2 regions of the Brachyspira sp. SAP_772 genome follow, and region 2 is predicted to be linked to the other one. Evidence: riboswitches for the same ligand, from Rfam matches in the RefSeq annotation. Region 2 holds a riboswitch; the other holds the start of a gene.
What was found. Region 2 has a riboswitch for thiamine pyrophosphate ahead of GQX97_RS01800 (YjiH family protein). Riboswitches for the same ligand answer to the same signal wherever they lie in the genome.
Positions count from the first base shown of each region.

Region 1 (16,779 bases), on a different contig from region 2:
TTTTTATTATCATCATTGCTATTATTTATAAAATTTCGAACTCCATCTTTGAATAGGAACTCAATTTTTTCAACAAGTGTAAAAAAAGGATAAAATATAAGATCTATAGTATTATAATCTAATCTAGTTCTTTGATTATTCAATAATGCTATAGAACTTCTTGAAGCTGGTATATAGTAAGTTATTAATTCATTTTCAAAAAAATCATTTATTTCTTTACCTATACCTCTTTCAAAAATATCTTCAAATATTATTAAACTATTAACATTTAAATATTCTTCAAAAATTTTTTTTATATCAATTTCCAATTTATTAAAAAATACTATTATATCTTCACTGTAATTAATATTTAAATTATTATTTTTTTTTGTAATTTCTATATAAGTATTAGATTTGTATATATATTTCAAATATAAATTATCATCTATATTTTCCAATTTTCCAAATATACTTATAAAAAAATCTTTTATTATATTATTATATATTTCTTTTATCCTGTATTGTATTTTATTTTTATAAGCAAATATATAAACTTTTATTTGAGTGTTTATTTCTTTGAAGAAAAATATGGCTTTACTTATTGTGCTTTTACCTGAAGATTGTTCTCCTATAATTAAATTAAATTTATTAATTTCCATTTCAAAATCTTTTACAACAAGTAAATTTTTAATAATTATTTTTTGCATATTATCTCCATTAATCATATAAAACTATTATACTTAAAATATAAAAAATAGTCTATATTGAAAATTTCAGGTTTATATAATTATAAAAAATCATAAATAAAAACCATAAAAAATAATTTAAGCTATTATACTTTACAATTTTAACTCTTTTTAGTATAATCATAAGTAAGGATAATATTATGTTTACTTATTTTGTAATCAAACGAATACTAAAAGGCATAATCATGTTTGTGATACTTATGTTTATGTCTTCTGCTATATTTAACACTGTGAGCGAAAAAACTCTTAAAGCACAGATAGAAGAAAATATTAATGCCGAAGTACGCGGACTTAGCAATATGCGTACAGAAGATGTGGAAAACTTTATTAAAGAGAGAAGAGCATACTATTATGATATATATTGGCTCAACAGAAGCATTGGTGAGAGAATATTTATAAGGGCAATTAACACTATTACATTTCAATTTGGCAAATCTACTATAATGATGGATTCTAACGGAAACAGAGATGTTATAAAGATAATAGGAGAAGCCCTCCCCCGCTCTATAATACTTTTTACAACAGCATCAATCATACAAATGATAATAGGTTTAATAATAGGGCTTGTAAAGGCAAGAAAAGCAGGCGGATTATTTGACAGAACTACAAGCATTATCACTATGATAGTTTACGGCATGCCTACTTGGTGGCTTTCTATGATACTTATAATGATATTTGTTTATAAGTTTAATTTGTTTCCATCTGGAGGGGTTCATTCCATACCCACACCTGAAGGCATAATGTATTATTTGGATATGTTATGGCATATGGCTTTACCTATGCTCACATTAACATCAATAGGATTTTGGGGGCTTTCTTTTGTTGTGAGAAATATAGTGCTATCCACTCTTCAAGAAGATTATATTATGGCGGCTCGTGCTAGAGGTATATCAGAAAAGTCTGTGTTACTAGGGCATACTTTAAGAAGTTCAGCTCCTCCTATAGTTACAATAACTTTATTAGGACTGCTTGGCTCTATTGCAGGCTCTATCATATTTGAAGGAATATTCTCTTGGCCGGGTTTGGGCAATCTTTATTGGATATCCGTTCAGCAAAATGATATACCTGTGCTTATGGGAAACTTAGCTATTACTACTGCTCTTTATCAATTTGGTTTGGTTGTGCTTGATATATCTTACGGATTCTTAGACCCTAGAATAAAAGTTGGAGGCAAGATGTAATGAGTAAGGATATTAATAAAAATAATCTTAATAAAAAGCTTGCCCCTCTAATAGAATTTTTTAATGAGTTTAAAAAAGATAAAACAGGCGTTGTAGGTTTATGCATACTTGTTTTGGCAATATTTGTTTCGCTATTTGAGCCATTAATACTCACATACAAAGAAGCACCAAAACGCTGGAGAGATATCACATATTGGCAGGATAACCCAGCATCAGCCCCACCAGAATGGCTTAATTTCTTTAGCAGAGAAAAATCAGCAATTACAACAGATATAAAACCTATAAGCGTAGAAACTAATTATATAGATAGTCAAGCAGTATACAAAGCAGTATTTGAATATGATTATAAATTTGATAAATCTCCCGTTGATTTAATCTTTCATGCTAATGTAGATAATTCTTCTGCATTAGTTTGGAATGTAACAAGACCAGACGGGGAAGTAATCACACTATCAGACAGTTTACATAATATAAAAGGCGACTTAAGAATATCCGCATTTAATGATTCAAAAAATAGAATATTTAGGTTTTACAGAGAGTCGGTTCCTAGAATGCTAGCAAGACAAATCGACACTCTCACAACCAACCCAATGAAAATACTTTTTAATACAAAAAAAGATGATATGGCAAAAAATTTCTTGGCATTAAAAGGTATTTATAAATTTGAAGTAACAGCTAATTTTTCTGACGCTAATTCAAGTTTTGAAAATCCTTATATGGTGTTGGTAGGCTCAATGTCTGGAATAATGGGCACTGACAATATGAAGCGAGATATATTTTCTGGTTTAATATCAGGTCTTAAGTGGGCATTATTTATAGGCATAGCTACGAGTTTTATATCGGTTATAATTGGCGTGATGTATGGAATAGTGTCTGCATATTTTGGAGGGTTTGTTGATAGTTTTATGCAGTTTGTGTATCAGATATTTATAGGCATACCTGTTTTGCCTGTAATGATAGTAATGAGTGCAATATTTAAGCCTACAATATGGACTATGATAAGCATGATGATATTTTTCTCTTGGACTGGTTCAGTTATGACTGTTCGTTCTATGGCTATGCAGCTTAAAGAAGAGACATACATTGAGGCAGCACGTACAATAGGGGCTTCGCATTTTAGAATAATATTTAATCATTTAGCACCGCTACTTTTGCCTTTTTCATTTGCTTCTATGGCTTTGGCGGTGCCTTCTGCCATAGTTTATGAGTCTTCATTATCTTTACTTGGGCTTGGAGATGCCACTATAGTTACTTGGGGGCAGATTTTGCATGATGCTATGAAGGGTTCTGCTGTGCTTTCTGGGCTTTGGTGGTGGATAATACCTCCGGGAATATTAATTGCTATATTGGGAATGTCTTTTGCCTTTTTGGGTTTTGCATTAGATAAGATACTTCATCCAAAACTAAAGAGCAGATAAGAATAATTAATTAGATTATAAAAATAAATATTTGCAAAAAAATATTTTTATGTTATAATTTTTAAACTATAAAACCTATGTGCCTGTAGCTCAATTGGATAGAGCATCAGATTGCGGTTCTGAAGGTTGGAAGTTCAAATCTTCTCAGGCACGTTTAAATTAAATATATGGAGAGATGTCCGAGCGGTTGAAGGAGCACGATTGGAAGTCGTGTGTATGTAACAGTACCGTGGGTTCGAATCCCACTCTCTCCGTAGTTTAGTTTCCTACATCTCTTATAACGGGGTTCTACGGCAGTTGATGATGAATCCGCCAGGTTCGGAAGGAAGCAACGGTAAGTCAACCCAACTGGGTGCTAGTTCTCCTGTTATAAGGGGCCTTTTTATTCACAATGATTTTTTAATGTAAATAAACATCTTTTTCTATATAATTTTTTTGTTGTTCTTTTTCCCGCCGCAAAGTTTTTACCCTACGGGTACGCTTAGTGAAAAGTGCAAATGCTTTAGATTTATATTTTTGGAATATATAAAAATAATGTTTATACTTATATATGTATATAAAAAACTATGCTTCATTAAATGCAGTTCTTCGAGAAGCGTATCCGAAGGATATAGGCTTCTTTTATACCAATACCGAAATGTACCTACTCGGTAAAAGAAGTTGGGCTTGAGGTCTAATCCCAAAAATAATAAAATAAAAAAACTCTAAATTAGCAAACTTAAAAATTCATGCTATGCTCTCTTGATTAGAAATAAAAAACTTTTTTAAAATATAATTATCTCTTAATTGTAGTGTCAATAGAATTATCTTTATATTCCAAATATATATTATCAACTATTTCTTCTGTAAATTTATCATAAATTACCATATTAATTCCATTTGTTGTTTTAATATAGTTTGTCCTATTAATAGATAATTTTCTACCACTATCTACAACTAAATCAGTATAGTTTCCTATTTCATCATAAAATAAATATTGATTTGAACTAGATGAAGAATATATAAGTTTATTATTATCTATTACATAAGATGAATTTTGTAAATAAATATCATTAATATTAAAATTTGATATTATATTTTGAACAATGATATCGTTACTTTGATAATTTCCAAGCATAGTAATACCTATAACATAATCATCAGCATTTTTTACTTTTTCTATATATTTATTTAAATTAGTATATTGTTTTAATTCAAAATTATAAATTTCTTTATCCTGATATTCAGCATTTATCTCCCAAGAATAATATTTAGGATCTCCTCGTCTGTCAGCTAAATCATAATTCTCTTTTAAATATTTTCCTAAATATCTCGTAAATTTAGTTGAACCTTTATAGTTTAAATGAGTCCAATCATTGAAATCTTCATAAAAATTTAATTTATACTCATCATAGTATAAATTAAAATCAATAAAGGGTATATCATATTCATTAGCTATATTTTCAGCACTATTAAAAATTTTTTTATGGTTATATGTCAATGGAATATTAATATATGGAGAAAGAATTATTAAAATAGGAATATCATATTTTTTTACTAGTTCTATAGTTTTTCTGTAATATTCTTCTGTTTTTGAATAAAGTTTCAAATTCTCCCTCACTAAATTAGTGCTATATTTAACATTTTTTTCTGTATTATAAAGATAGGAAAATCCTTTAAAATATTGCAAACTGTTATCGTTTATAAAATCATTCTTTTTCAGAATAGAATATCTATCATGATATTGATACATAAAATTAAAATACTTATCTATTTCTTTTTTTGGTACACTAACCTTTATAGCATTTAATTTTAATTCTGATATTTTTAATCCAGAAATAAAATTTAATATACTACTTTTTGTAGTGTATTCTCGTACAAATACTGTAGTATAAGCTTCAATAACTATAAGTTTTGGGGTTTGAGTCTTTAATGATTCTTTTACAGAAAAATATATCTGCCAAAATGGAGTTAAAGAAGTAGCCAAATTGTAGGATGATATTCCATAATCTTTATACAATATTCCAGGATTAATGCCAAAAAATACCCTACTGCTTCCAAAAAATAGTACATCTACAGATCTTTTTTCTTGTTTATAAAAAATATTAAACTGATTGATACCGTAAGTACTTTTTAAAATAAGAGTTTTATTTATTTTGATAAAAATAAATATAAAAATAGATATAAAAAGTACAATTTTAATAATTTTTATTTTCATAATTCTCTCACAATATTAAAATTGGAAATATATAAACTGTTTAGGGTCAAATCCTGCTCCATATTTACCATAAACAATTATGTAAAAAATTAAAAATAACATCACAAACCATCTAAAATATAGATTTTGCTTACTTAAAAACTCAAATATACTCTCTTTTCTTATGTACTTTATTAAATCTATTGATATCAATATAAATAAAGCTATTATGAGTATATTCATCTCAAAAATGTTCAATCCCAAATTATATAAAGTACCATCAAACAATGTCCATAAATCTATTCTTGTAAATATTCTTTTTATATAAAGAAGGGCATCATATATAGTTTCAGCCCTAAAAAATATCCAAGCTAAATCTACTATTATAAAAGTAATGATTATTTCTAATATAATGAAACTAAAGACATTTGTTCTAATATTAAACTTATTTAAATATTTTTCTTTGATAGGTTTTAATTGTTCTTCTATTATATGACAAATACCATGTATAGCTCCCCAAGCAATGAAGGTAAAATTAGCTCCATGCCAAAGTCCGCTTACTAAAAACGTTACTAATATGTTAAAACTTTTTCTAAGCTTTGAACATCTATTTCCGCCCAAAGGTATATAAAGATAATCTCTAAACCAAGTAGATAATGATATATGCCATCTACCCCAAAACTCCTTTATCCCTCTAGCAAAATATGGAGTGTTAAAATTCTCCATTAAATTGATTCCCATAACTTTAGCTGTTCCAATCGCTATTAATGAATAACTTCCAAAATCACAGTATATCTGAATAGAAAAAAATACTGCTGCTAAAATTAAAGCCATACTGTTATACTCATAATAACTATTAAATACTGTATCTACTAATATTGCTGCTCTGTCTGCTATGACCATCTTTTGAAAATAACCAAAAAGCATTAATAATAAACCTTCTGTCATTCTATCATAATCGAATCTTTTTACTTTATCTAAATTTTCTACCTGAATAAGCAAATTTTTAGAACGCTCTATTGGCCCTGCTACTAATTGAGGGAAGAATGATACAAACAACGCATACTTAATAATATTTTTCTCTGACTTTATCTCACCTCTGTAAACATCTATTGTGTAGCTTAATGCCTGAAAAGTATAAAAAGATATTCCTACAGGTAAAATAATATCAAGAGGCTTTTCTACCAATTTTATATTAAATACTGACAATAAAATATTAATATTCTGTAGAAGAAAATCAAAATATTTGAAAAATACCAATATAGCAAGATTGATAATAAAACTAAAAGCAACTACTGTTCTTCTATATTTTAGTTTTTCTATTAATATACCGCTTAAAAATGTTACAACTGTAGAAGTAGCCATTAATAAAGCATACTTAGGGTTCCAAAACATATAAAATGTATAGCTAGCTATAAACAAACAAATATATCTATACTTTTTTGGAAATATCCAGTATAAAACGAGTGTTATAGGAAAAAAGATCATAAATTCTGTGGAATTAAACAGCATTATTTAACTCCCAGAAAAAAATGCAAAAGTATTCTATTTGGTTTGGTTTGGTTTGGTTTGGTTTGGTTTGGTTTGGTTTGGTTTGGTTTGGTTTGGTTTGGTTTGGTTAACTATAATCATGACAATTTATTATATATTATAACAAATAAAAATCAACAAAAATATGTAAATTACTTGATTTTTTTTGTATATCATGTACATTAGATTTAATACTTATAAGGTCTTATTTATGAAAAATAAAAAAACTCTTTTTATTTGCATTATTTCAATGATTTTCACATTAATTTTATTAGCAACTTTTGTAATTTTAGGCAATATAAATAGAATAGGATATTTAACAAATATAAAACATATTGAAAATAACACATACTCATTTAAAATAAATTATTATGATAAAGTTTTTAGAAATGGAGATGTTTATGGAGTATATTTAAATATTGATAAAATCCTTAAAGATAATAGTTTTATAAAAGAAATTAAAATGGGAGAAAACGGAAGTCCTTTTGGTAGATTAATAACTACTGAGCCAATAGATACAAATAATAAAATTGACAACATACAATATACTTTAAAAATAAAAAACAATGTATACTTATACGCTTTTATAATATATTTATTTCTTATATTTTTATTTTATATATTTTCAATAATCAAAGAAAATAAACTCATATTAGCATATATATCCCTATTAATAATTATACAAATTTTAATATATTTATTACTATATGATTATTTTAGAATAGTTTCATAAAATATTAATTATAAAATATTGATAAAAAAATGAAAATATTATATCATATTATCAACATGGGGAGCTTATAAAAGGCTGAGAGGAAGTTTACATAATTAAACTTCGACCCTTATAACCTGTTTGGGTAATGCCAGCGTAGGGAATTATCTCTTTTATTACTTAATTCTAAATAAATTAATAAAATGAGACCTTTTCTAATGTTGGTCTTGTTTTATTAAATTAGACTATATCAATAACAAGACTAAAAATAATTAATTAAAACAAGACAAACGGCGTTATAAAAATCTCTATTTAATATTTTTAGGAGTTTTTTATGACTTATAATCTTAAAACAAAAAACTTTTTTATTAAGAGTTTATTTAAAACATTTTTTATTTTTCTAACTTTCTTGCTAATCATCTCTTGCAGCAAAGAAACAAAAAACATTAAAGATGAACTTACAATAAACTTAGGATATGAGCTTCAATCCATTGACCCAGCAATAAACGATGAAACATATGGGTTTATTTATATTAATCATGCTTTTGAAGGATTATTAACAAAAGATATAAGCAACAAAATAGTTGGAGGCTCTTCAGATAAATGGGAGATAAGCGAAGATAAATTAAAATATACATTCCACATAAGAGAAGACGCCAAATGGAGCGACGGTAAAAAACTAACAGCCAATGATTTTGTTTATTCATATAGAAGAGTGGTTGATCCTAAAACAGCTTCACCTATAGCATATTTAATGTATTATATAAAAAATGCAAAAGATATAAACATGAGCAAAAAGCCTGTTGAAAGTTTAGGCGTTACTGCGGTAGACGAAAACACTCTTACAATAGAACTTGAAAACCCTACATTATACTTTGAAGATATTTTAGCTTCTGGTGGTTGTTATGTTCCTGTGAGAGAGGACATTATAAATAAATACGGCGATGATTGGACATGGAAACCTGAAAGCTATATTGGAAATGGTGCTTATAAGATGACAGATAGAAAGCCTGATGAACTTATTGCATTTGAACTTAATACTAATTATTGGGATTACAAAAATCAGATTGCTAAAAAAATCAATTTTGTTTTGATAGCTGATGAATACATATCTCTTAATGCTGTGAGAACAGGAAATGTTGACTTTTCTATTAATGCTCCTCCTATTGGTGAAATAGAAAACCTAATAAAAGAAAATCTCATGGCTGTAAGCGATATTATAGGAGTATATTATTTAGATTTAAACACAAAAGATAAAACATTATCCGACAAGAGAGTAAGAAAAGCATTATCTTTGGCAATAGACAGAAATTACATTGTAAGCAATATTGGCTACGGCAGACTAATAGCAGCAGAAAGCTTTGTTGCTCCTGTTGTAAAAGGTTTTGAAAAATCTTTTAGAGAAGAGAGCAGCAATTTTATAATAGCGAACAATTACAGCAATAATATAATAGAAGCAAAAAAATTATTAGCCGAAGCAGGATACCCTAACGGAGAAAATTTCCCTATATTAGAAGTAAAAGTTTCATCTGGTTTCTATACCACTGTATTAGAAGCAATTCAGCAGATGTGGAAAAATAATTTGAATATTGATGTTGCAGTTAGAACAGAAGAGTCAAAAATCACACTTCCTTTCAGACAATCAGGCAATTACCAAATAGCTAGAACAAGCTGGACAGGCGATTATAATGACCCGCTTACAATTCTTCAGATTATGACAAGCGACAGTGATATAAACTACGGCGGATTTTCAAATGAAAGATATGACTATTTAATAAACTTTGCCACTACTTCAACAAATGAAAAAGATAGAATGGAAGCTTTAAAAGAAGCAGAGGCTATTCTTTTTGAAGAGGCACCTATAATACCTTTTATATATAGAACAGATTTTTTAGTTGTTAATCCAAAATTAAAAAATTATATTGATGAGCCTTTGGGAAGATATAAATTTAATTATGCATATATAGAAGAGTAGTTTTAATAAATTATAATTTTAATAAATTTAAGGAATAAAGTGCTATTTTAAGTATAGTATTTTATTCCTTAAAAAATTTTATTTACACACCCCACCCTTTTATCTTTCTGCTCTAATTTTAAATTTAAACTTTCTCTATATTCATTGCACAATGAGAATTTTTAGCGCCCCACCCAAGTGGTTTTTAAATTAAAAAATTATCACACCGCACGTTAAGCAAAACAAAATATATAATTTTAATTTGAAATACGATTTTTATTATTTTTCTAAAAAATATTTACCGTGCGGGAAAATAGATTATTAGTCTAATCAAAGCTTGGGTGGGTGTGCTTTTTTTAATTATGCAATAAAGAATATTAAAACAATATTTTGTATATAAACACAAAAGCCAATAGGGCGGGGATTAAAAAAGAGCAAAAAACATAATAAACTTTTTTTCTTGATTTTTTCTAAATTATAATGTATAATAAATTAATCAAAATAAGGTAGGTGCTTATATTTAGTAACAAATATAAGATTTCCGATAAACTTCGATAATATCATTTTTTAAATCAAAATACGAAGACTGGCAGCCTATCCAGTGATTTTAATAAAAAAGGAGAATTATATTCTATGAAAGTTATGGGAATAGTTGCTGGCAGACATAATGGAAACAGCGAAATTTTAGTAAAACAAGCTTTAACAGCAGTGAAAGATGCAGGAGGCGAAGCAATACTTATTAATTTATTTGATTATGATATAAAGCCTTGTTCAGGATGCGAATCATGTACAATAGGTATGGAGAAAGCATTCAAAGAAAAAAAAGAATATAAAGGCTGCATCTACAAAGAAAAAGATGATATGGACAAGATAGTTAATGTTATGAATGAATGCGAAGGAATAATAGTGGGCTGCCCTACTTATGATTTGCTTCCTTCTTCATTATATTTATCATTCGCTCAGAGATTCTTGGCTTATGAGTTATCATTTAGAATAAAGATAGGACAAGTAAAAAAAGACCCTCACACAGTAGCAGGCCTTATAGGAGTTGGCGGCTCTAAACATGACTGGCAGACTATGAGTTTGGAAGGACTTGCTGCTACAATGTTTACTCAATCTATTACAGTAGTTGATATGTATTTAGCTACAAGTGTTGGAAGACCAGGAAATGTTCTCATACATAAAGACTATTTGGAGAGAGCTTACAAAATGGGAAAAAACATTGCCCAAGCAATTAACACTCCTGTTGAAGAGAGAAAATGGCTTGGAGATCCTAATTTAGGTTTATGCCCAAGATGTCATTCCTCTTTAATATATCCGGGTGAAGAGCATTGGGACGGAGTTAAGTTTAATTTTGAATGTGCTGTTTGTGGTGCGGGTGGCGATTTAGTAAAAGGAGAAGATGGACAATATAAATTTGTGCTTGCTGAAAACGGTCTTATAAGAGACAGAAACATTAACGAAGCAAGAGCAGTACATTTACAAGAGATAATGGAGACAAGGGCTAATTTCATGTCTAAAAAGCCTGAGATAGAAGAAGAATATAAAAGATTTAGAGAGATGAAATTTGAAACTATAAAATAATAGCGGTTAATAAAACTTTTTATATAATAAAAAAGCACTATTTAATAAATAGTGCTTTTATTTTTTGAGTTTATATATATCTAAATAATTAAATTTTATCTTGTATGTTTGTATTTTTATTTAACTTTTTCCCGCCTACGCACCCATATCTAAAGGCACTTCCTTCGGTCGCTCTGAGGACTTCGTCAAAGTTTTTGCCATCTGGGCACGCTTTACGAAAATGCAATTTTATTAAAGACATACACAAAAAATAAAAACTTTTCTACAAAACATAGTTATATACTATTATTCTTCCTTTAACTTAAAATATTTTATGGCCTTTATAAAATCCTCTGCCTCATTAAGAAACAACTGCGAAGATTTATTAAAACTTTTCTACTATTATATTATGTAAACTTATAAAATAATAACCTATTTTTATTTATAATAATATATACAATAGATGAAACAATAAGCCCAATCAAAGCCCCAAAAATAACATCGCTTGCATAATGCACTATCAAATAGACCCTCGAAAAACTTATAATCAAAGCAATAATTACAGCCAAAGAGCTATATAATTTATTAAAATATAAAAATATAGGAAAGTACACAGCAAAAGAGAGAGCGGCATGAGATGACGGGCAAGAGAATGATGTTTCAATGTGACTGCCTACAGCGACCCAATAATCATAATATTCTGTAAATGGACGCTCTCTCGCTATCAAAGGCTTTAATATAACAGCTGTAATGATGAATACTATAAAACAACTAATGGCCATATTTATGCCGCAGAGTCTAGTTTTTCTAAATATCAAAAAAGTTATAATCACTGCACACAAAAATAAAGCCTCCCCCATATTTGTAACTAATGAAAAAAAATAGTCCAAGTAATTAAAATTATTATGCAAACTATGTACAAACTCTATTGCAGAAACGTCTAATTTATTTATTATACCGCTTATCATAAACTAAAACTCATAAATATTTATATCAAAAAAATATATAAAACATATTGTCAAATGATGTCTTTTAATATAACATAAAAAAACAAAAAAGGAAAAACAGTTTATGAATGAGTATATAGTTTCTATAGGCGGCTCTAATATAGATATACAAGGCTTCTCTAAGGAAAATATTTTATTAAGAGAATCAAATCCTGCAAAAATTAATATATGTGCAGGAGGCGTTGAAAGAAACATTGTTCATAACCTATCAAACTTAGGTCTTCATAATATTAAGTTTATCACATCCATAGGAAATGATATATTCGGCGACATTCTTCTAAACAATATAAAATCTCTTAATATAGACACTTCATATATCATAAAAAAAGGCTCATCTACCACATATATGGCTATTATGAATAATGATAAAGATATGTATTTAGGCGTTTCTGATATGGACGCTCTTGATGAAAACATTACTATAGAATATTTAGAAAGCATAAAAGAAATAATAAAAAATGCAAAGTTCATCACAATAGATGCCGTAATAAAAAGAGAGATTTTTGAATATTTAATAAAAAACTTTCCAGAAAAAAAATTATTATGCGATGCTGTATCTGTAAAAAAAGCAGAAAATATAAAAGGGTTAGAAAAACATATATATGCATTGAAGCTTAATTCAAACGAGGCTTCATTTCTCTTAAATAAAGACATTAGCACTATAGAAGAAGGTTTGGAGGCGGTGGGTAGATTTATAGATATAGGAGTATCAGAAATATACATAACGTTCGCAGAGAAAGGAATATGCTACGCCTCATACAAAACAAAGCCCGCACATCTAAAAGCACCCAAAGTAAACATTTTAAATGCTTCTGGAGCGGGAGATGCATTTATGGCTGGAATAATTTATTCTATATACAACAATTTTGATTTGGACTACAAAGTAAAGTTTGCTGCCATTATGTCTATGCTTGCATTAGAAAGCGAAGAGACTATTAACAATAATATAAGCTTAGAAAATGTTCAGCAAAGACTAAACATGATATTTAATTAAATAAAATTTATCCTTTTGATATTTTTCTTAAGCAATATGTTATAAATATAAACAGCCCCATTATAGATACATAATCCATAAAGAAAAATATTACAGGCTCTTCATAATCAAAAAAAGCAAAATCCACAAGCAGAAACATTTTGTTGTATAATCCTCTTTTAATAAATGAAACAACTCCGTATATAGAAACAAACAAAGCTATTATTATAGATATTTGTTTTTTAATAAACTTTTTATTTATAAACATACCCCAATGCATTCCCAAATGTGCCGACATAAATATAAAAGCCCAAGAGTTTGAAATCATATGAAGGCGTCTTGTAAACATTCCACTGTTGTGAATATTAAGAAAACCTAACACTCTTTGAGAAAATAATATTCCGCTAATCATGAGTCCCGCCATACACAAAAAAAGCATAGTGTTAATGAATGTGTTTAATATTCTATTAAAATTATATTTGCCTTTATAAATATTTTTATACCAATTAAAATTGAGTATATGATGAAGTATAAAAAATATAAAAAGCATAAAGCCCAAATATTCATGCATGGCATCACCTGTAAAGTGATATGCCATTAAAACAAAAAAGAGCAGCGTCATTATTATGTCTACAGTAATTTTAATTATTTTTTTCATCGAAGCTTCTCCTTAGTTTGCTGTTTTATAGTTTCACATATTTTAATTATTTAAAGTGCGAGTGTTTTAGCTCCATATTTTGGAATATATAAATCTAAAATAATGTTTATGTTTTTATTTTTATTCAACTTTTTCCCGCCGCAAAAAGTTGCAAAAAGTGCAAATGTTTTAGCTTTATATCTTGGAATATATAAAATAATATCTATATTTTGTATATCATAAAAAGCTATACTTTATTAAATGCAGTCCTTTTGCTTCTTTGGGTCACCAAAAGAAGTGGGGGTGTGTACCCTAAGGGCACGCTTCGCAGGGGGCAAAGCCACCACAAATAACAAAAAATTGCGGACTTCATCAAAGAACCAAAAAGGCTGCATTTTTAAGTATAAGTATTGTTTTATATCTATATTTTTACAATATAAAAACTACAGGCATTTTATTTTTATAAAAACATCTTATAAACTTTAATAGCCAAGCTTCCTTAGCCAATCCAAAACTCTACTTTTTGAGTTCTTTACTTCTGGTCTATACACCCCTATAGCCTCTAACACTTCGCAGTTTGCTGGAAGTAAGTTTTTTAAATCTCTTATTGTTCTTGAAAGTCCTCCTGTACCATGTGTGCAAAATGGTATTATTGTTTTGCCTGATAAATCATAGCTTTCAACAAATGTAAAAACTGCCATTGGGCATGTATACCACCAGTTCGGAAAGCCTAAAAATATAACATCATAATCATCAATGTTATTAACTCTGCCTACTAACGCTGGTCTTTCATTGTTGTCTCTCTCCCTTCTTGCCTGATTCAAACATTCATCATAATCGCTTGAATATTTATTTTGTGTCTTTATGCTAAATAAATCTCCTCCTGTCTCTTCAGCTATCCAATTAGCAATTAATTCGGCATTGCCCGGAGATAACACACTTGCAGAAGTTTCAGCGTCTACGTCAATAGATGAAGGATTTTCTACTATTGTGTTGTCTGACCATGTAAAATATGCTATTAATATTTTGTTTTGAGTGCCGTTAATATTCAGAGCATTAATGTTTTCTGAACTTTCTAAACTCTCAATATTAGAAACTATATAATCTTTTTTTTGAGTATCATTATTACTGCAAGATAACATAATTATTGATAAAAGCATAAATATTATTTTAAATACTCTCATTAATACACTCCTTAATAATTTTTTAGTTTGCAATTTAAAAAAACTTTATTTACTCTCTGATAATTCGCCGTACCACCAAGATGCTGTTACTCCCCCGTCCATAAGAAAATCGCTTCCAGAAATAAATGAACCTCTCTCTGTCATCAATAATTCAGCAACATTAGCAACATCGTCAGGAGTGCCTGCCCTTTTTGAAGGACAAAGCTCTAGCATTCTTTTATACATCGCTCCCCTTGGTCCGTTTAATTCATCGTTTGCTAATGGAGTTATTATTATGCCCGGGCTTATTGAGTTTAACCTTGCTCCCCTCTTGCCCCAATTGCTAGACTCATACATCACCCTAAGACAGTTGCATCTTTTTGATAATTGATAGGCTTTTAATGTGTCTGAAGCTTTTTCAAGTATTGGCAAAGATAATAATTGTTCTGTTGGAGTGGTAGCAAGTATTTTATTTTCTTCGTCTGTGAGAGAGCCCAAACGATAACCAGACTGAGAAGATATTATCACTCCGCTTCCTCCATCTTCTATCACCTTGCCGAACTCTTCAAGCAAAACTGCAGTTCCATATAAATCAACTTTCAAAATATCTTCGATAGACGCCTGAGATGGTGAAACGCCTGCAGCATTAACAAAATATTTTACTTTTCCTAAACCTTTTAAGAAATCTATAAGTTTTAAAATTGATTCTCTTGAAGAAATATCCGTTTCAAATACAGAAGTTTCAAACCCTGCATTGTATAATATTTGTGATTCTCTTTTAGCATTTTCTATATTGAAATCGGCAAGCACAATATGCTTTCCAATTCCTACTCTTCTTGCTATAGCAATTCCAATAGAACCCGCACCTATTAAAACAAGAACATCTTTTTTCATTTTTTAAATTCTCCTATAATTAAATTCTTATAATGTTTTAATTAATGTTTCTTAGCCACTCTCTAATACTATCTTCTGAACTATTTACTCTTCTTCCTGATATACTCAAGCTATCTAATATAGTAGAATTAGGGCATAAATTTTTTATATCGTTTATGCTTCTTCCAACTCCTCCGCCTCCATGAGTACATAAAGGAGCAATTTTCTTACCGCTGAAATTATGAGTTAATAATAATTGTTTTACCGCCTGAGGGATAGTGCCCCACCAATTAGGGTAACATAATATTATAGTGTCGTAGTTATCTAAATTATTTATATTAGCACTCAATCTTGGTAAAAAATTATCATTTAATTCTTTTCTTGCCTGATTCACAGTGTCATTATAAGAAGTTGGATAGCTTTCAGCAGTTTTTATTTCAAACATATCTGCTTGAGTGATGTTTTTAACCATATTGGCAGCGGTTCTAGTGTTTCCGCCCCAAGAGAAATACACTATTAAAGTTTTTGAGCTTTGAGCGTTTAATCCTCCAACTAATAATGTGCTTGAAATAAGCAATGACATTAACATTGTTTTAATTATTTTCATCATTATAAACCTTCCTTTAATGAATTTTTTATTTTAATTATTTGCAGGGCTTTGCCCCGCACCCCAGTTCTTTTATTGGTATAAAAGAACCAAAAGAACTACATTTTTATTATAAATTTTATAATTTAATTGTACATTAAAATGCACTCCCCCGCACGACTAAGAAGTTATAGTTAAAGCATAGCATTACCGTGCGGCAAGGTGGTATAGCTCGTACGCGGGAAAAAGAACAACAACTTTTTAATTATTTGAGAGGAACT
Region 1 covers NZ_VYIX01000002.1:850,888-867,666, reverse strand. Annotated here, with positions in the region: gene GQX97_RS09015 (AAA family ATPase) at 1-686, opposite strand, end outside; gene GQX97_RS09010 (ABC transporter permease) at 866-1,906, shown strand; gene GQX97_RS09005 (ABC transporter permease) at 1,906-3,324, shown strand; tRNA gene GQX97_RS09000 (tRNA-Arg) at 3,404-3,477, shown strand; tRNA gene GQX97_RS08995 (tRNA-Ser) at 3,494-3,578, shown strand; RNA gene ffs (signal recognition particle sRNA small type) at 3,603-3,697, shown strand; gene GQX97_RS08985 (hypothetical protein) at 4,100-5,521, opposite strand; gene GQX97_RS08980 (MBOAT family protein) at 5,537-6,895, opposite strand; gene GQX97_RS08975 (hypothetical protein) at 7,242-7,763, shown strand; TPP riboswitch at 7,811-7,923, shown strand; gene GQX97_RS08970 (peptide ABC transporter substrate-binding protein) at 8,077-9,717, shown strand; gene GQX97_RS08965 (flavodoxin family protein) at 10,330-11,280, shown strand; gene GQX97_RS08960 (phosphatase PAP2 family protein) at 11,667-12,227, opposite strand; gene GQX97_RS08955 (carbohydrate kinase family protein) at 12,331-13,260, shown strand; gene GQX97_RS08950 (DUF4405 domain-containing protein) at 13,268-13,897, opposite strand; gene GQX97_RS08945 (flavodoxin) at 14,359-15,060, opposite strand; gene GQX97_RS08940 (SDR family oxidoreductase) at 15,106-15,933, opposite strand; gene GQX97_RS08935 (flavodoxin) at 15,971-16,522, opposite strand.
Region 1: it holds a riboswitch for thiamine pyrophosphate, as region 2 does, so the genes downstream of both, GQX97_RS08970 (peptide ABC transporter substrate-binding protein) here and GQX97_RS01800 (YjiH family protein) in region 2, are expected to answer to the same signal.

Region 2 (16,779 bases):
CCTATATATTTAGTATTTATTAATTCCTCATAAGGTATTAAGGCTTGAGGTTTATAAACAAAAGGCATACTTGATAATAAAAAATTTATAAAGTTTTTGTTTTCTGGTCTTTTTATAATATAAGGCTCTTCATCTGTAATATCAGCCATTTCAGCAGCACCTTTTATAGCATCTTGAAGTGTGCCAATATTGTCTATTAAACCTACTTCTAAAGCTCTTTTTCCGCTAAATACTCTTCCGTCAAATAAATCTTCTCTGTTGCCTTTAATTTTATCTCCTCTTGCAGTTTCCACCACATTAGTAAATTGAGCAACAAACTCATAAGTCATATCCTGCCAATAAGCAAGCTCATCTTCTCTAGGTTCTCTAAACGGAGATAATGAATCTTTATTTCTGCCGCTTTTTATTGTGTACATTTTTATTCCGTATTTATCCATTAAATTAGATACATTAACAAATTGAGATATTACGCCTATACTTCCAGTGAGTGTTGATTCATTGGCATATATTTTATCAGCTATCATAGCAATATAATATCCACCGCTTGCTGCCATACTTCTAAATGAAGCTACTATTGGTTTGGGATATTTTTTCTTTAAGTCTTGCAAATATTTTAAAGCCTCTTCACAAGAAGTTAAAGCTCCTCCGGGGCTATCTATTTGCAACACTATTGCTTTTACATTATCATCTTTCATATAATATTCAAAATCATCAATTAATTTTTCTGTTACAGATTTCTCTTCTATTCCAATAGAGCTTCTTCTTGCTACATGAGATATTACACCTACTAAATCTATAATTGCAATACCTTCTTTGTTTTGTATAGCATTAATATTTGTTTCTTTTCCTTTTATAATAACAGATGAAATTTTATTTTGAGGTTTGCTGAATATGGAAGTAATTCCTATAATTATTGAAACTAGTATTAATAAAGAAAATATTATAAATCTTTTACTTTCTTTATTTTTTTCTTTTTCAATTTTTTTGATGCTATTTGTATATTCCTTACTTTCTTCTTGTGCACTATTTTCTTGTTCTTTATTGTTTTGTTCGTACATGTTTCCTCCTCCGTAGTTATATTATTTTCCTCTAAATCTACATAAACATTGTCTATATAAAGTGATACAAATATAACAGGTTCTCTTCCTATTATTTGTATAAACTTTTTTCTTAATGCCTCACGTACTTCATATTTTATAGTAGAAGGTGTTCTTTTATTTCTATTTAGTAATTTTCTAACAGCTTCTGTTGCAGAGTTTTTTCCTTCTTTAATAAGCTCTTCATTTTTACTTATTATAGATGATTTTTCTGCTCCATTGTATGTAAAACCTTTACTTTCTATATCTATATTTATATCATAATTGCCGGTTTTATTTTTCTTAGCTACCACATTAGCAACAACAACCCCATTTAAAGATAATTGTTCTCTGTCAAAAAATATACTATCTTCTAAATCACCAACACCCTTACCATCAACATAAATATTTCTTATTTCTATAGGTTCAGCAATTTTAGCTTCTAAAGAACTATCTATTTCAAGTACATTACCATTATATAGTAAAAAACCTTTAGAATTAAGACCATTAAGTTCTTCTACTAATTTTATATGACTAATTAAATGCCTTTTCTCTCCATGAATAGGTATAAAATATTTTGGCTTTACTAACCTATACATAAGTTTTAAATCTTCACTGGAAGCATGTCCAGATACATGAAGAAGTTTTTTATCTTCACCCACCATTTTAGCCCCAAGGTCATAAAGATTATTAATCATTCTTGTAACAGACATTTCATTGCCCGGTATAACACTAGAAGAAAATATTACCATATCACCGTCTTCAACTTTTATATGCTTATGAGCCTCAGCAGCTATCAATGAAAGAGAAGAATAAGGCTCCCCTTGTGTGCCTGTAGTTATGCATACAATCTTTTCTCTTGGATATCTGTTTAATCTATCTATTGGTATAACTATATCATATAGATTTAAATATCCCATCTCTTGAGCTATTTTTGTATATTTAATTAAGCTCCTTCCAGAAAAAGCTACATATTTATTATTAATCTTAGCAGCAGTTACCAAATCTTGTATTCTCTCAATACTGCTTGCAAAAACAGCAACAATTATCATACCATCTTCATATGCAAACAGAGGCGTCATTGTATTTTGAACAACACTCTCACTCATAGAAAAACCATTCTTATGACAGTTGGTAGAATCTGCTAAAAGTAAAAGTACTCCCTTTTCACCATATTCAGCAAACTTATAAAGGTCTATAAATTTATCTGTAGTAGGATTTAAATCAACTTTAAAATCTCCTGTATGTATTATAACACCAAGAGGAGTAGTAATAGCAACTCCAACTCCATCAGGTATACTGTGATTAACTCTTATAAACTCTATATCAAAGTTCATTCCTATTTCAATTTTATTTCTAGGCTCTAATTCATAAATCTTTACATCTCTATATTCATTTTTATAATCGTTTAATTTAGCCCTTAAAAAAGCAGCAGTTAATCTTGAACCATAAATTGGTATATTAGGAAATTTTCTTAAGAAATGAGGTATAGCTCCTATATGGTCCTCATGTCCATGAGTTAATACTAATCCAACTATATTTTTATCTTCTAAATATGAAGTATCAGGTATTACATAATCTATACCAAGCATATGATATTTAGGAAACATAAACCCGCAATCAATTATTAATACTTCATCACCGTATTCTATAACAGTCATATTCATACCTATTTCTTGTACGCCGCCTAAAGGTATGATTCTTATCTTATCATTATTGTTCATCTATTTACTACTTTTATTTTATTATGTTATTTTTTAAATTTTTTTTATTTTAACTGTAAAGAAATATTAAGTCAAGTTATTATAAATTATTATTTTTTATTGATAATAAAAATTATTTACTTGAATAGTAAAAACATTTAAGTTATTTTGCGGTAAAAAATATAACTAATTTTCATACTTGATATTTTTTACTATTAAATATAATATATTAATAATAAAGAAATATTTTTTATGAACACATTAAAAAATATTAAATACTATTTTGAAGGAGTTATTTATATGGCTGTAAAATCTCTTGAAGAAGTTTTGTTTTCTATTTTTCAAGGTGAATCTAATGCTGCTAATAAATATTCTCAATTTTCTAAGGCATCTAAGAATCCAGCTGTTCAAAAAGTATTTTCTACTACAGCATTAGCAGAACGAATACATGCTGAAAAAATGAGAAAATTAGCATCAAGAAGTTCCTTAGATATGACAAAATTTGTTCCTCAATTGCTTGATGTTGAAATTTCAGATGATAAAAGCAACTTAGAAGTAGCTATTAAAGGCGAAGTATATGAATCTACAATTCTGTACCCTCAATTAGCTGAAGTTATGCTAGAGCAGCAAAATAAATTAGTAAGCTCTACTGTTACTTCTCTTGGTAAAGTTGAAGTAGAACATGCTAAATTATTTGAGTTAATTAAAGCTAAATTTGCAGATACAAATACTGAGATAACTTTATATTTATGTCCTAACTGCGGAAATATCTATATTGATAAATTCCCAGAAACATGTGAGACTTGCGGAGGTTCTTCTAGAATGTTTCAAAAATATTAATAGAGCTTATATTTAGGGGAGCTTGAAAAGGCTGAGAGTAAGTTTATAAAACTTAGACCCTTATAACCTGTTGGATAATGCCAGTGTAGGGAAATAATTTTGTATAAAAAATACGAGATCAGTTTTCTTAAATTGGTCTCGTTTTTTTATTTTTCTAATTTTATGCACTCATTATTTTCATTAAGGTTTCTATAAAAAAATATTAATTAAAGGAAATTTTTATGAATAATGTTTCAAACTCTGAAAATGCTTTAAGCAGCAATGATTTAACTAATATTAAATTTAGTAAATCAATTTATTTAAAATTTATTGTTCTTAGTTTTATAGGTATATTTATGTTATTTATACCTATTAAGATAGGTGATGTTAAATCTATACCTATAGACCATTTAGTAAGTTTTATAAGAAAAATTCCATTTGTAGATCCTTATTATGGTATTTTTATAACTATGTTTGGAGGAATATATCCTTTTATAAGTAAGACTTGGAATAAAAATAAAACAGAAATATTTTTTTCATTTATTAAACTTACATCAATACCATTTATTATAATGGCATATTTCAAATTAGGTCCTGATGATTTTCTAAAGCCTAATATGCTTCTTTTTTCTTATAATTTACTCACTCAAATAGCATTGATTAATAGTATAGGTTTTATATTTTTATCGTTTTTAGTGGATTATGGACTTATGTCATTTGCTGGTATATTTATGCGTTGTATAATGAAGCCTATATGGAAAACTTCTGGAAGATCTTCTTTAGATGCTATAGCTTCATTTGTTGGAAGTTATTCTATTGCTCTTTTAATGACAAGTAAGGTTTATAAGAAAGGTTATTATTCTAAAAAAGAGGCCTGCATAATAGCTACAGGATTTTCTACGGTTTCAACTACTTTTATGATAGTTGTAGCTAAGATGTTTGGGGTTATAGATAAATGGAATATATATTTTTTTGGCACTATGTTAATAACATTTATAGTAACAGCTATAACTGTAAGACTTTATCCGTTAAGAAGTAAACCTAGCAATGGATATATGGATAAAGAAGTTGCAGAAGAACCTATATACAGAGGGGGCAATATTTTTAAGATGGCATTAAATGAGGCTGCTGAAGTTGCTAGTCATTCTGACAAAGTTTTAAATAGTGTTGTTAAGAATCTAAAAGAGGGGCTTATGGTTTCTATTTCTGTAATGCCTAATTTTATGGCTATAACATTTATTGGGCTTTTGATAGTGAATTATACTCCTTTATTTAATCTTATCAGCTATATATTTTTGCCTATAACTAAATTACTTGGGCTTGGAGATGAGGCTTATATAGTTGCAAAGGCTTGTTCTGTTACATTAGTTGAAATGTCATGTTCTTCAAGTATTGTAATGTATGCTAGTCAATTTGCTAAGTCTGTGGTTGCTATTGTGTGTGTTGCAGAGATTTTATATTTTGCTGCTCCTATTCCTGTAATATTGGCTGTTGGTATACCTATAAAAATAAGAGATATGATGATAATATGGGTTGAGAGAATAATACTTTCATTGATATTTGCTGTGCCTTTTGCATATTTCTTTCTTAGTTGATAATTAGTATATGCATAAACAACTATATTTTGTTAAAAATAAATTTGTTAAATTTAAAATATTTGCAGGGCTTTGCACTCTGCGAAGCGTGCCCGTAGGGTAGCACTCCACTTCTTTTGCGACCGAAGGAAGTACATTTAGGTATGCCGCAAAGAAGCAAAAAGGTTATATTTTGCTTAAATTTAATAAATTATTTTACAGGTAGTACAATTTTAGTATGATTTAATACTAATTTTATACTTTCACTTTTTGCAACTTTTTGCGGCGGGAAAAAGTTGAATAAAAAAATTGACAAACTTAAAAATGTTTAGTATATAATAAGTAGGGGATTAATTATGAAATACTATATTATAGATTCTTTTGCTGATGAGGTTTTTAAAGGCAATCCAACGGCTGTTTGCATATTAGAAAAAAATATTTCTCATGAACTTATGCAAAATATTGCTATGGAAAATAATATTTCAGAAACAGTATTTACAATAAAGAATGGAAATAATTATGATGTGTATTGGTTTACTCCGAAATGTGAAATAGATTTTTGCGGGCATGCTGTGCTTGCTGTGGCTTATGCTATATTAAATTTTGCAGAAAAACATTCTAATGAAGTGAGCTTAAATACGAAAGAAGGTATATTAACCATTAGAAAAAAAGATGATATTTATGAAATGGATACACCTAATTATGATTTGAAACCTATAGAAATTACATCTGATATAATAGAAGCTATAGGAGGAATAAAACCTTTAGGAGCTTATATTGGACGTGACATTGTATGTGTATTGGAAGATGAAAATCAGGTTATAAATGCAAAACCTAATTTAGAGATTATAAAAAAATTAGATGGGCTTTTATTTCATATCACATCTGATGTAAAAGATAAAGAAAATAATAAATATGACAGTGTTACTAGAACTTTCGGACCAAAATTAGACGTAGATGAAGTGGATGTATGCGGTTCTGGGCATTGCCATATTATACCTTTGCTTTCAAAGAAATTGAATAAAGATTATTTTGTTGCATTTCAGGCTTCTCCAAGAACAGGAGTTTTATATTGCAATATTAAAAATAATAAATTAACTATAGCTGGAAAGGCATGTTTATATTGCGTTTCAGAAATTTTTATTTAAATTATAAGGAGTTATAAAAAATGAGTACATTACAAAATGAAATATTTAAAGCAATTACAGATATGAAATCTAAATGCCCATTAGTGCATAATATTACTAATTATGTTGTTATGCAAATTACAGCTAATGCATTGCTTGCGGTGGGTGCTTCTCCTGTGATGACATTTGAAAAAGAAGAGTTTGAGGATATGCTTTCTATTGCTTCATCGCTTGTTATTAATATTGGAACTTTAACAAAAACTTCTATTGAAGCTATGCATAGTGCATGTGAGATAGCCAATAAAAAAAATGTGCCTTTTGTGCTTGACCCTGTTGGGGCGGGTGCTACAAAACTTAGAACTAAAACTGCTATTGATTTAATTAAAAATTATAGTCCAAAAGTTGTGCGTGGAAATGCTTCTGAAATAATGGTGCTTGCTGGAGAGAGCATAAAGACCAAAGGAGTAGACAGCAGTGCTAATGTTAATATGGCATTAGAATCTGGAAAATATTTAGCTAAAGAATATAACACTGTTGTAAGCATAAGCGGAGAGACTGATATTATCACAGACGGAGATAAGGTTTTGTATGTGAAAGGCGGTTCTCATTTAATGCCTTTAAATACTGGCATGGGCTGTACTTCCACTGCAATTACAGCTGCTATACTTGCGGTGTCTGAACCTTTAATTGCTGCTACTTCAGCTATGTGCATAATGGCTTCGGCTGCTGAAAAGGCTTCAAAAAAATCTGATGCTCCTGCTAGTTTTGCTGTTGCTTTTATTGATGAGCTTTATAAACTTGATATAAGCGATGCATCTAAAAGAGTGAGTTTATAATTTTTTACTAAAAAAACATTAATTATTTCATTTTTCCAAGTAAAATGATTTGAAAAATAATATTAATATTATATACTATCAGCACTATGTAATTTTTATTTTGAGTTGAGTTATGAGAATAAAAGCGGCATTGGTTGTGTGTTTAATATTAGTATTAATAATGTCATGCAAAAAAATAAATTTGTTATCTCAATCATATCCAAACATTAATGAAAAAAAGCCAGAAATATCAGACCACCAAATAACTATTAAAACATTTTCAGACGAATTGTGTTTATGATGTAGGATTTGATTATGAGAAAATTAGTTTTTATATTTATTGCTGTTCTTAGTGTTAAAGCATATTCTCAATTGCCAACTATTGATTATGGAACCTTTATTAATGCCTATGTAGAATCAACTGGCAAATATAATAATATTCCTAAAGAAACTCTAAATATTTTAATTGACAGCAAACAGATGAATAAACTTTTTGATGACGGTATAAAAACATTTACATTTGGAGAGCTTATGACAATAGCTCAAAATCCAGAGAGAATTCTTGATACCACTACAAATGAATCTGTAATATTATTGGTTGGAACTACATTAGGTTTCTTAGAATTAGCTAATATGCAGCAAGGCACAGCAACTGCAGTTATTAATGCTTTAAAAAAGAAAACAGCTTTTAATGCGGCCTCTGGAAATAATACAGGGCTTCTCATACCAATGCATACACCTATAGGAAGTTTTGGAATTAATTTATATACTGATGTACCTTTATCTTCTGCAGAAAAAATAAAAAATAATAAAAAAAATGATTATGAATCATTATCCGACTCTTTAGAACTTCTTCCTATTCCTCATATTAATGCCTATTTACAGGTTAATCTTGGGCCTGTACCTTTAGCTTTAACTATTAGGGGAGGGATCTCTTTAGGTTTTAAAGATGTTTACGAAGTAATTGTTAATGATGTTGAGATAGAATCTTTAGGATATAATATAGGAGCTTCTTTAAAGGCTTATCTTTTTAGAACTAAATATTTCTTTGGTGACTTAAGAATGGATTTTAATTATGATGAAGGCCATTTAAAAATGTCTACAGATAATAGAAACGTATATGTTCCTCTTTATTTAGGATATAATGGAGGCACTGATACGGGAGTTGTATTTAATGGGAATGCTTTTTTAGAATCCAAATGGAAAACTTTTGCTTTAAGTCCAAAGATTGTATTTGGTTTTAAGATGAGAGATAAAGTACCTGTTATACAATATTTAGATGCTTATTTTTCTATTGGGGCTGATATTGTATTTGGAAGCTTAAATTCAAAAGTTGGTGTTAATGGCATAGGAAGCTATGCTAATATTGTTGGTCATGAAATAACTGTTAATGATTTATATATGCCTAATTCAGAAGATACAATGTATTACAAAGTTTATGATATGAGAGTTGGGTTTCATTTTGATATATTTTATCAAGCTTTTTCTATAGAGTATGGTATATTTACGAAGCAGCTTGCTATTTCATTTATACCAATTAATATAAGGTTTTAAATATTTAAGGGGTTAAGAATTTAATGAGTTATAAAATATTTTTGTTTATTTTAATTCCTTTTGTTTTAATAGCTTGCTTCATACCAGAGAGAAGAATATATTTTTCTTGGGATAAACCTAAAGATATTGAAAGTGAATGCAATTATAATTTTATTTTAAGTACAAATATGAGCACTATTCAAACTGAAAGAGGATATTTGCTTAACATAGATAAAGAAATATATTATAAAGTAGGTGGAAAAAAGGCATACAATATAGAAGATTACACATATGTGATGAATGAAATGATTAGCTTTATGAGCAACAATAGAAATGCTATCTTAATAGTAGAAGGACATGCAGATGAGATAAGCAAAGAAAAATTGGATTTAAATATGAGACTTTCTCTTCAAAGGGCAAGTGTTATAAGAGATGTTATACTTTCTTTTGGTGTTTATCATGAAAGAGTAAAGATTTATCCATATAGTTATTTTGCTCCTAAATATACTACTAATACTTTTCAAAATAGAAGAGTTGATTTTGTGGCATTAAAATGTGAAAATCAATTAAGTAATTATAATTATTATTACAGCAATTATTATATTAATTATTATATTAATAATACCAATTTTTTAAAATAAAAAAGGCTTAGCATATATTCATATACTAAGCCATTAATATTGTTTTTATTTAATATTATTTTTCAAAAACCAAACCGTCACCCTCTTTTACAACTTTTATAGTATCTCCCTCTAAATATTTTCCAGCAAGCATTTCTTTAGCTAATGGATTTTCTATATAATTCTGTATCGCTCTTTTTAATGGTCTTGCTCCAAACTGAGGATCATAACCAATATCAGCAATATAGTCTATAGCCTCATCACTCACATCTAAAGTTATTCTTCTGTCTTTAAGTCTGTTAGCAACTCTTGCTATTTGATTTCTTACTATCTCAGCAATATATTTTTTGTCAAGTCTAGTAAATGTTATTATCTCATCTATTCTGTTTAAGAACTCTGGTCTAAATGACATTTTTAGTAACTCTTGAATTTTTTCTTTGATATCATTAGTATCATTAGCTTCAAGAATTAAATCAGAGCCTAAATTACTTGTCATTATGATAATAGCATTTTTGAAATCTACTATTCTTCCTTGTCCGTCAGTAAGTCTTCCATCATCTAATACCTGAAGTAAAACATTAAACACGTCAGGGTGAGCTTTTTCTATCTCGTCAAACAGTATAACAGAATAAGGTCTTCTTCTTACTGCCTCTGTTAATTGTCCGCCTTCATCATAACCTACATATCCCGGAGGAGCTCCTATAAGTCTGCTGACAGAAAACTTCTCCATATACTCACTCATATCTATTCTTGTTAAAGCTTTTTCATCGCTAAACAAGAAATCAGCAAGTGTTTTAGCAAGCTCAGTTTTACCAACTCCAGTAGGTCCTATAAATAAGAAACTTCCAAGCGGTTTGTTTTCATCAGAAAGTCCTGCTCTGTTTCTTCTTATAGCATCAGCAACTGAAGTTATAGCTTCATCTTGTCCTACAACTCTTTTGTGTAAAACTTCTTCAAGCTGTAAGTATTTTTGTTTTTCACTTGTAAGCATTTTACTTACAGGTATTCCAGTCCATACAGATATTACTCTAGCTATATCATCTTCAGAAATCTCTTCTCTTAAAAGTCTTTTCTTATCAGAGTTTTTAGCTTCTTCCATAGCTTTTGCTGCTTCTTCTAATTTTTTCTGTAATTCTGGTATTTTACCATATTTTATTTCGGCAGCTTTTGCTAAATTACCTTCTCTTGTATATTGAGTCTCTTTTATATTTAAAGCCTCAAGTTCTTCTTTTAATTTTCTAGTTTCTTCAATTCTTCCTTTTTCGTTATCCCATTGAAGTTTCATAGTGTTGCGTTCTTCAGAAAGTTCAGATAATTCTTTTTCAAGTTTTTCTAATCTCTCTTTAGATGCTGCATCATTTTCGTTTGAAAGAGCTTGTTTTTCTATATTAAGCTGTAATATTTTTCTTTCAATTTTGTCAAGTTCTGTAGGCTGACTGTCTATTTCTATTTTTAATTGGCTTGCAGCTTCATCTACCAAGTCAATAGCTTTATCTGGTAAAAACCTATTAGTTATGTATCTATTAGATAAAACAGCAGCAGCAACTAATGCATCGTCTTTTATTCTTACACCATGATGAACTTCGTATTTATCTTTTAAACCTCTTAATATTGAAATAGTATCTTCAACACTAGGCTCTTTACAATAAACCTGTTGGAATCTTCTCTCAAGTGCTTTATCTTTTTCAATATATTTTCTATATTCATCTAAAGTAGTTGCACCTATTGCTCTTAATTCGCCTCTTGCTAATGCAGGTTTTAAAAGGTTAGAAGCGTCCATTGCTCCCTCTGTAGCACCAGCTCCTACAAGTGTATGAAGCTCATCTATAAACAATATTATGTTGCCTTCAGATTTCTCTATCTCTGTAATAACAGCTTTTAATCTTTCTTCAAACTCTCCTCTAAACTTAGCACCAGCTACCAATGCACCTAAATCTAAAGCTAATAGCCTTTTATCTTTAAGCCCCTCAGGTACATCTTGAGAAACTATTCTTCTTGCAAGTCCTTCAACAATAGCAGTTTTACCAACTCCCGGCTCACCTATAAGCACAGGATTATTTTTTGTTCTTCTTGACAACACCTGCATAACACGCCTTATCTCTTCATCACGTCCTATAACAGGGTCGATTTTTTCTGCTTCTGCTAATGCTGTTAAATCACGGCAATATTTATCAAGTGCTTGCATTTTTGCTTCTGGGTCTTGGCTATTAACACTTTGTCCGTTTCTTAATGCTTTTAATGCAGTTAAAACTTCTTTTTTGCTTATGCCGCTTTTCCTAAGCATGTCGCCTGCTTTATTGTCTGCTTCAACAAGTGCTAAGAATATATGCTCTGTTGATACATATTGATCTTTTAAAGCATTAGCTTCTTTTTCTGCTTTTGCTAAAACTTTACCAGCATTAGTAGACAAATGTAACTGCACATTTTCACCTGTAACCTTTACATTTTCATCAACTAATCTTTGAGTTTTATCTATCAATGTATTTATAGGAACGCCTATTCTTTCAACTAATGGCTGAATAAGTCCGTCCTCTTGTTTTAATAATGCAAGAAGTAAATGCTCGCTTTTTATTTCATTATGGTCTTCACCATTAGCTATATTAGCAGCTTCATTTACTGCCTCTTGAGCTTTTATTGTATATTTATTGTAATCCATATTCTAATTAATTGACGGCTCTTAAACCGCCTAACTCCTTTATATTATTTTTATTAAATAATTTTGTTTCAGCATTTAATTGCTGTACGTTTATATATATGCAAGAAACGTGCCAGAGATATGACTATTATAAGCCATTTTACTATATTAAAATATCATATTTTGATATTTTTTTGAACTCAATTTTTAAATTATGTGTAATTATATACATCTTATGATAGCTATATGTATTAATATTATACTAATAATAGGTGTGTTGTATTATAATTATACAAACTATTATGTAAAAATATATTCTTATTGACTTTCATATTATATTTTATATAATAAAACAATTGACTAACTCAATAATTAAAAATTAAAAGGTATATTAAAATGAACAATTTCTCTTCTCTAAACGATTCTTTTGTATTAAGCAATGGTTATAAAATTCCTTGTATAGCTTTTGGTACTTGGAAGCTTCCAGATGGTGACGATGCTATAAACTCTGTAAAAGAGGCTATAAAGTTAGGTTATAAACATATTGATACAGCTGCCATTTATGAAAATGAGAAAAGTGTAGGCAAGGCTATAAAAGAAAGCGGTATAAATAGAAAAGAATTATTTGTTACAAGCAAGGTTTGGAATAAAGAGAGAGGATATAATACCACATTAAAAGCATTTGAAAAAACTCTTAATGATTTAGAGCTTGATTATCTTGACCTTTATTTAATACATTGGCCTGCATCAGAACATCAATTTAAAGATTGGGATAATATTAATTTAGAGACTTGGAGAGCTATGACTGAGCTTTATGAAAAAGGTAAAATAAAATCAATAGGTGTTTCTAATTTTATGCCTCATCATTTGAAATCTTTAATGCAAACAGAAATTAAACCTATGGTTAATCAAATAGAGTTTCATGTTGGTTTTATGCAAGAAGAGACTTTTAAATATTGCAAAGATAATAATATACTTATTGAAGCTTGGAGTCCTCTAGGTAGAGGCAAAATGCTTGATAATGATTTATTAAAAGAAATTGCTGCTAAATATAAAAAGTCTGTTGCACAGCTTTGCATAAGATGGTGTTTACAAAATAATACACTTCCCCTTCCAAAATCAATGACCCCTTCAAGAATAAAAGAAAATACTGAAGTTTTTGATTTTAATATTAGCGATGAAGATATGAATACTATAAACAATATAGAATATTTTGCAGGTTCAGAACTTCACCCAGACAAGATAGATTTTTAATTTTATATTAAATAATTAAAAAAATAACAATTCAAACATATTTATAAGCTATGATTGAATTGTTAATTTTTTTTATTTTTTTATTTATAATGCTTTAATAAAATCTATAGTGAAATTATTGCACCAAATAGCAGTTTCTGGATTAAAGTTTTCATTATGCAAATCTGTATTTGATAATATTCTTATTCCTATAAAAGGTATATTAAAAGCTCTTGCTACTTGTGCAGCAGCTACAGTTTCCATCTCTTCAGCAGAAGTGTTATATTTATTATGAAGCATATTTATTCTTTCTAATTCTCTATTCCATTGGTCCGCAGTTCCTATAGTTCCTTCAACCACTTTGCCATTTGTGTAATTTATAGTTTTTGCTATATTAACTAAATCTATATCACTATAAAATGCCATATTTGTTATGAAATTATTATTCTCATCTCTAAGCCTTTGAACATCATCTAAAAATATCCAATTATTTTGATCGCTATTTTCTGATTTTTCTGTTCTAAAAGCTCCTATATTAATTATATTAGTACCCAAAACAATATCACCAGAATGTAAATTAATATCATGACCTCCAGATGTGCCTTGATTAATAATAATAGTAGGTTTATATTTTTCTATACCTATAGCAGTAGCCGCAGAAGCATTAACAAGCCCAATTTCTGTTCTAGATACTATTACCTTGTTTAATCCATTCTTTCCTTCCAAAGTGCCAACAAAAAAAGTCCAAGAACCATATCTTTCTTCTTTCACATCTTTTAAACTTGCTATCATAGTATCAACTTCTATATCCATCGCTCCTTGAACTAATACTATATTTTTATAATTTTCATTGCTGTTTGAATTATTATTACAGGATAATAATAATATCAAACTAAAAAACATAATTAATATTTTTTTCATTTTTGTATCCTTTATGTATCCTTAATTTTTAATAGAGAAGCATTATAAATATATTTATTATAAAGTCAATGATTGTATTAATTTTTCCAAGGACGTTTATTATCAAGCCAGCCTTTTTCTTTCCAATAATTATAATCATTTTCTGTGATTTTCTTTTTTTGATGTAATTTTCTCATCAAATGAAAAAGCATTTTTGTTTTTATAGAAGGCTTTATATTGCCATAATCTTTTTTTATTTTGTTAGCTAAAGAATATATTTGTTTTCTTATTTTTTCTTTTATATCTTCGCTTACATCATTCCACGTTACTTCTCTCACAGCAAAACCAATTTTATATGTTTTAGCAACACCCCAAAAAAATGTGCTGTCAGCTATATCTTTAGTTGTTTCCTTCATTCCGCCTCCTGCAGCAGTAGAAATGCATACAACTTGTTTTCTAAACATACTCTCTTCTGGTCTATGTATCATCCATCTATAACCGTAATGGTCTAATAGTGTTTTCATTGCAGCTGTTACATGATATACATACACTGGGCTTGCAAATATTATTATATCAGCATTATCCATAGCTGAAGTGATAGGCTTTAATGATTCATAATGAGGGCATAGTGTCTCTGACTTCCTAAAACAATTATTACACCCTACACAAAAAGAATTAAAATCTCTAGGAAGAAAAAACTCTGTAACTTCGCCATCTAATTTATCATAAAGCATTTTAGCAGCGTTGTAAGTAGAACCCTTATGACTTTGACCATGTATAACTGTTATTTTCATTTTTTATATATCTCTTATAATGAATTATCAATCTAAATTATACGACATAGTTATGAGGCTGTAAAGTATTTATTATGTTGCAAAATATGATTATTAGTTTGATTTTTTTAGTAAAAAGGCTTACCAATGCTAATTCATTGATAAGCCTTGAATGTTTAAAATTTATTAAATTAAAAAATTATTTTGTTGGGTTAGCAAATAGATGTTTGATATCTGTTTTTTCCCAAGTAAACTCTGGAAGCTCTCTTCCAAAATGTCCATAAGCAGTAGTTTTTTCATATATTGGTCTTCTTAAATCTAATGTTTTGATTATGCCTGCTGGAGTTAAATCAATTTGTTTAGAAATAATAGCAGCTAATACTTCATCATGAACTTTACAAGTACCAAAAGTATTAACATATACAGATAAAGGCTCAGGAACACCAATAGCATAAGCAAACTGAACCAAAGCTCTGTCAGCAATACCAGAAGCAACAATGTTTTTAGCAACATAACGAGCCATATAGCAAGCACTTCTATCTACTTTTGTAGGATCTTTTCCAGAGAAAGCACCGCCTCCATGAGCACCATGTCCGCCGTAACTATCTACAATTATTTTTCTTCCTGTTAATCCGCAGTCTCCCATAGGTCCGCCAACTACAAATGAACCTGTTGGGTTAATATAGTATTTTGTGTTTTCATCAAGCATATTAGCTGGACATATTTCATTTATTACATGTTTTTTTATGTCTTCTTCTATTTGTTTATGCTCAACACCTGCAGCATGCTGAGTAGAAATAACAACAGCATCTATTCTAGCAGCTTTACCGTCTTTGTATTCTATTGTAACCTGACTTTTTCCGTCTGGTCTTAAATAGTCAACAATTTTGTCTTTTCTAACCTTTGTTAAACGTTCTGCTAATCTATGAGCTAAATGTATGCTTAAAGGCATTAAAGTTTCTGTTTCATTTATAGCATAACCAAACATTATACCTTGGTCGCCTGCACCTTCAGAAACATTTGAACTTTCAGAATTAAATAATCCTTTACCAGCACTAACACCCATATCTATATCTGGAGATTGTTCTGCAATAGCCTCCATAACCGCACAAGTATCAGCATCAAAACCCATATCGCTGCTTGTGTATCCTATTCGCCTTACGGTATCTCTAGCGATTTTTTGATAATCTAATCTAGCTTTTGTAGTGATTTCTCCGGCAATGATGAGCATTCCTGTTTTTGCTAAAGTTTCACATGCCACTCTAGAATTAGGATCTTGTTTTAAACATTCGTCTAAGACTGCATCGCTTACAGCATCGCAAATCTTATCAGGATGGCCTTCTGTTACCGACTCAGAAGAGAAATGATAATTTTTTATTTCAGCCATAGTTTTACCTCTTTTAAAATAATCGTTTAATTTTATATTATGTTTATATAATAGTCAATAACTTTTTTAGATAATTCTAACTATAAGCATTTACAAAAACGCTTAATAGTATATAATTTTTTATACATTTTTATTGAGTTATTATTTATGAAAAAGAAAGTTATATTTTTTATCTTTATTTCATTTATTGCTTCTTTAATGCTTTATTTTAATCTTGATAAGCCAGAAACTTATGCAAATTATATAAGCATTATGAACACTAATTATATGACTGTGAGAGATGAAGCAGCACCTGAATATTTTATTGATAATTATAAGCAAAAAAAAGAGAATCTTTTAAAAATGTTTGATGAGAAAGATATATCTGCTGTATTAAAATATAAGGCTCTTGTTATTTCTTATTTAGGTGAGGAAGAGGTTATATTAAACGGTATAGAAGAAAATAATGTTTTTAATGTTAATATTTCTGATAAAAATAATGGGGTTGTAATAAGTGAAGAAACTTCAAAGAATTTAAATGTAGAAATTGGAGATAGTGTTATATTAAAGCTAATTACAAAAGATGGTCATTATAATGCTGAAGA
Region 2 covers NZ_VYIX01000001.1:406,841-423,619, forward strand. Annotated here, with positions in the region: gene sppA (signal peptide peptidase SppA) at 1-1,058, opposite strand, end outside; gene GQX97_RS01790 (ribonuclease J) at 941-2,800, opposite strand; gene GQX97_RS01795 (rubrerythrin family protein) at 3,080-3,619, shown strand; TPP riboswitch at 3,624-3,728, shown strand; gene GQX97_RS01800 (YjiH family protein) at 3,841-5,193, shown strand; gene GQX97_RS01805 (PhzF family phenazine biosynthesis protein) at 5,529-6,320, shown strand; gene thiM (hydroxyethylthiazole kinase) at 6,341-7,135, shown strand; gene GQX97_RS01815 (hypothetical protein) at 7,430-8,668, shown strand; gene GQX97_RS01820 (OmpA family protein) at 8,692-9,288, shown strand; gene clpB (ATP-dependent chaperone ClpB) at 9,344-11,923, opposite strand; gene GQX97_RS01830 (aldo/keto reductase) at 12,299-13,156, shown strand; gene GQX97_RS01835 (5'-methylthioadenosine/S-adenosylhomocysteine nucleosidase) at 13,241-14,056, opposite strand; gene GQX97_RS01840 (flavodoxin family protein) at 14,134-14,829, opposite strand; gene metK (methionine adenosyltransferase) at 15,008-16,186, opposite strand; gene GQX97_RS01850 (lipoprotein ABC transporter permease) at 16,343-16,779, shown strand, end outside.